DNA from 2 places in the Pseudoalteromonas sp. CNC9-20 genome. Region 2 is predicted to be linked to the other one. Evidence: predicted binding sites of a transcription regulator. Region 2 holds the regulator's gene; the other holds the start of a gene.
The links. The regulator FliA, encoded in region 2, starts transcription of late flagellar genes. The targets are predictions, from matches to a motif close to CTAAAGNTNNNNNNNNNNNNGCCGATA.

Region 1 (2,203 bases), on a different contig from region 2:
TGCTAATATAGTGGCGTGATTCCTTGTAATTAGAAAATGCGATGTGCCATTGTGGATTGCCGCAGCCTTTTGCTGATTGCTGCGGCCGGTTTGTAAGTAGAGCTATTGATGCCCCCGACGCCCAGAGCCTGATGCGCTCTCGTTATAGTGCATTTTGTGAACAAGCTATTGATTACTTATGTTTTACCTGCTCAGAGAAAGCCCTAGAACAAAACCCCAGAGAGGAAGTGGCTGAATTTGCCCAAGCTGCGCGTTTTGTGCGCTTACACATAATGGATTATGAGCCTGGCGATGCTTTGGCCTATGTTGAATTTAAGGCTTTTTACATCATTGCTGACACCCTTCACTGTATTCATGAACGCTCACAGTTCATTCAACGCCACCACCAGTGGAAATACGACAGCGGGCGGTTGTTTGAAGCCGCTGATATAAAGCTTAAACGCAACGATCTCTGCCCATGCTTAAGTGGCAATAAATTCAAAAAATGCTGTATGCCTTGATGTGATGCCGCCGCCCGGTGGCAGCTTTAGGTATTCGCTTAATTAGTACAAGAACCCCTTGGCTCTCCCCTGCTATTGCCCCCTGATTAGCGCGCTCTGACTGGCCAAGCGCCATTATGCGCAGGCCATTACGCGTGTGCTAAAGACGAGGACTTATTTATATCCACAAGTTGATCGTAAAAGGCTGCACTATCCATTTGCGGCTCGTTCAGTGGCTCATATTGGCGATGATGTTTTGCCTGTACGCTCGGATCGCAATTATCAATTATAAGTAGTGGAACATAGGTTTTGTCGTCTCGCACTGCCAAAGGCTCGGGGGTTAGACACTCTTTTAAGCGCAGAGTTGTCATTGAGCTTTGCGCCAATAATGCCCTGTCATGCTGAGCTCTATCTATGTGGTAATCCGGTAATGCCGTTGGTTTTGCAGGCGCAGCGCCCAACTGTAATCGCAACTGCTGCTCATCCACTTGGTGAGATTCTAGTTCCGATTTGGGAAGGTGAAACTGGGCAAAATCGAGTGCATCTGCTGATAATGATGCTAACAGCCAAGCAAAGTCTCCACGACGGGCCTCATGGACACTGCGACATAATTGCGAGTCCATTTGTAGTTCGTTACGAATGACGGGCTTAACTTGCATAAACTTTATTCAACCTGAATTACTTCTAAGCAGTTATCGGCCTTTTTTCAGCTTTCTTTAGTTTTTTTCTTTACTTGGACTCTGAGTTTGCTATTATCGCCGCCGTTGTTTAGGAGGGGTTCCCGAGCGGCCAAAGGGATCAGACTGTAAATCTGACGGCATTGCCTTCGCTGGTTCGAATCCAGCTCCCTCCACCACTTAACAACACACATCATTCTATCGGAGGGGTTCCCGAGCGGCCAAAGGGATCAGACTGTAAATCTGACGGCATTGCCTTCGCTGGTTCGAATCCAGCTCCCTCCACCACTTTTCTATCGTACAAAATCCAACAGATGTGCATTCTCTTTAAGCCATAATCGCGCTTGGTCGGTATGCTCGTAGTAGCCATTAACCAGTGCCCAAAATTGATGGCTGTGATCCATATGTACACGGTGCGCCAGCTCGTGAACAATGACATAGTCAATAACCCAATGCGGAGCTCCTGCCAACAAGGTATTAAAACATAACTCACCGCGCGAATCGCAACTGCCCCAACGACGCTTGTACACTTTAACACTAATGCCGTTAGCGGCGATATTCATCACCTTTTGCCACCGCATTATGCGGGCCGATAAGTGATCAGATAATTCATCGTGCATCAGTGCCAATAGCTGTTGATTAAAATAGCGCTGGCGATGCTTCACTCGCTTACTGATTACGATGTTTATCGATTGGTTATCTGTCTGCTTAAGTGAGCTCTCGCTTACCTCTATTGCACGTAATTCACCGAAAAACATAATGCGACGATGTAGCCAAGGGTTATACCTTGCCGCTTCAATATCAGATTGCTTATGTAATTGTTTGTTTATCCACGCCTGTTTGCTCTCAACGAAGTCTGCAATGAAATCACGACATGCCCCATAAGGCGCTTTCACACTCACTTGCTGATTTTTGACCACCAAAGCGAGCGTTCGTCGACGGCTGTAGTGCACATCATATTGCCTACTCATATTAAACCTTTGTTGTAATTACTTGAACTAAAAGGGTTTGCCAAACAATGTGCTAACATTAAGTACATCCTTTGCA
Region 2 (2,203 bases):
GCTGATCGGCTTTCTCCTGCTCACCTTGCTCAAGAAACGATACAAGCTGTTTGGCTTGCTCTAGGGTAATGTGAGGTGCAGCGGGAGCTGACATAAACCTCTCCTTCTCGGTTAACCTAAGCGCTCAAATACTTTATCCAGCTTGGTTTTTAATGTAGCTGCGGTAAAGGGCTTAACGATGTAACCGTTCACGCCAGCTTGGGCAGCGGCAATGATTTGTTCCTTCTTCGCCTCTGCAGTTACCATCAGTACTGGAATGTGCTTTAAGCTGTCGTCGGCGCGAATTGCACGGAGCAAATCGATACCCTGCATACCTGGCATGTTCCAATCGGTAACCACAAAGTCAAACTCTTGGTTTTGCAACATGGGCAGCGCGGTACTACCATCGTCCGCTTCTTGCACGTTGGTAAAGCCTAAATCACGCAATAGGTTTTTAATGATTCTTCTCATAGTGGAAAAGTCATCGACCACGAGAATTTTCATGTTTTTATCCAAAGTATCCTCCAGTGAGGTATGAACCTTTATTCTTACTACTAATTGACCCAGTCATTGACTTTCGCTTTGAGCTTAATCATTGCCTGACCATGTATCTGACTCACACGGGACTCACTTACGTCCAGTATTTGCCCAATTTCTTTTAAATTCATTTCATCGTTATAGTACAACGATAATACCAATGCATCACGCTCGGGGAGAGAATTAATTGCCGCTACTAATGCTTGGTTAAAGCGTTCGTTGTGAACGCTGGTGTAGGGCCGCCCCGTTTGAGATTGTTCACTGCTCGGGGTGAGTACATCTTCATCGACACCTAAGTCTTCGATACCGAGCACTTTAGAGCAATTAACATCGTTTAAAATATGATGGTATTCATCGAGCGAAATATCAAGTTTTTCAGCTACTTCAACATCCTTTGGTTCCCGACCTAGGGAGGTTTCCAATTCATGTACAGCGGTAGCTACAGCGCGGCTATTGCGATGTACCGATCGTGGAGCCCAATCTCCCCGTCGTACTTCATCAAGCATCGCACCACGAATACGAATACCAGCAAACGTCTCAAAGCTGGCGCCTTTACTGGCGTCAAAGGTTTTTGATGCCTCTATGAGGCCAATCATGCCGGACTGAATGAGATCATCGAGCTGCACACTCGCTGGCAGTCGAGCCAGCAAATGACATGCAACACGCTTGACCAGCGCGGCATGGCGCTCGACCAGAGTGTTTAATTGTAATTGATCTTGATATCCAGCCACTTTATTCATAAATCCGAACAACAGTTAATTATTGACCAGCTTTTCAATGAAGAACTCCAAATGCCCCGATGGTTGATTAGGGGTTGGCCATTTTAGTGCCTTGCCAGCGAGACTTTTCAGCGATACCGAAGCGGGTGAGTTAGGGAATAACTCCACGACGGCTTTCTGGCGACGTGTTGATTTACGCATGTTTTCATCATAGGGCACGGTGGCCACTAATTCGAGCGCCACATCTAAAAATCGGTCGGTTACTTTGGAGAGTTTGGCAAATAAGTCTTGCCCTTCACGCTGGCTGCGCACCATATTGGCAACGACTTTGAATTTGTATACGCCATGTTCACGACTAAGCACCTTGATCAACGCGTAGGCATCGGTAATCGAGGTTGGCTCATCGCAGACCACCACCACAACATCTTGCGCAGCACGCGAGAAGCTCAGCACCATATCGGAGATACCAGCGGCGGTGTCGACAATGAGGACATCAAAGTCGTTATCGAGCTCGCTAAACGCACGGATTAAACCTGCATGCTCTGCGGCACTCAGTTCAACCATGCTCTGTGACCCCGATGTTGCCGGAGCAATACGAATGCCCGCAGGCCCAGTTACCAGTATATCGCGCAGTTCGCACTCACCACTTAGAACATGAGAAAGGTTCTTTTCAACACGCAGACCAAGCATAACGTCACAGTTTGCCAGTCCTAGGTCAGCATCTAACACTAAGACACGTTTGCCTTGCTGACCCATGGCAATAGCTAAATTCAAGGAGACATTGGTTTTACCGACGCCACCTTTGCCACCGGTCACGGCGATTACTTTTACGCCTTGGCTATTGTTTTGATTCATTTTTCGAAGGCCACTTGCTTGATCGTGCACTGTGTTAATCATACATTCCTACTGCCTGAGACGCCACTGTTTGGCGCCCTGCTGGTGCCGCTGATTTTTGTGTTTTTTGGCGT

Region 1: the regulator FliA is predicted to act here: its motif matches at 1,173-1,199, upstream of MHM89_RS14885 (VC2046/SO_2500 family protein).

Annotation. Positions count from the first base shown of each region.
Region 1 covers NZ_JAKRFS010000006.1:66,860-69,062, forward strand. The annotation lists gene MHM89_RS14875 (SulA-like leucine-rich domain-containing protein) at 1-6, shown strand, start outside; gene MHM89_RS14880 (YchJ family metal-binding protein) at 132-500, shown strand; gene MHM89_RS14885 (VC2046/SO_2500 family protein) at 629-1,138, opposite strand; tRNA gene MHM89_RS14890 (tRNA-Tyr) at 1,251-1,335, shown strand; tRNA gene MHM89_RS14895 (tRNA-Tyr) at 1,360-1,444, shown strand; gene MHM89_RS14900 (YgjP-like metallopeptidase domain-containing protein) at 1,450-2,127, opposite strand.
Region 2 covers NZ_JAKRFS010000005.1:242,862-245,064, reverse strand. The annotation lists gene MHM89_RS13735 (protein phosphatase CheZ) at 1-94, opposite strand, end outside; gene cheY (chemotaxis response regulator CheY) at 112-495, opposite strand; gene MHM89_RS13725 (RNA polymerase sigma factor FliA) at 534-1,256, opposite strand; gene MHM89_RS13720 (MinD/ParA family protein) at 1,272-2,132, opposite strand; gene flhF (flagellar biosynthesis protein FlhF) at 2,125-2,203, opposite strand, start outside.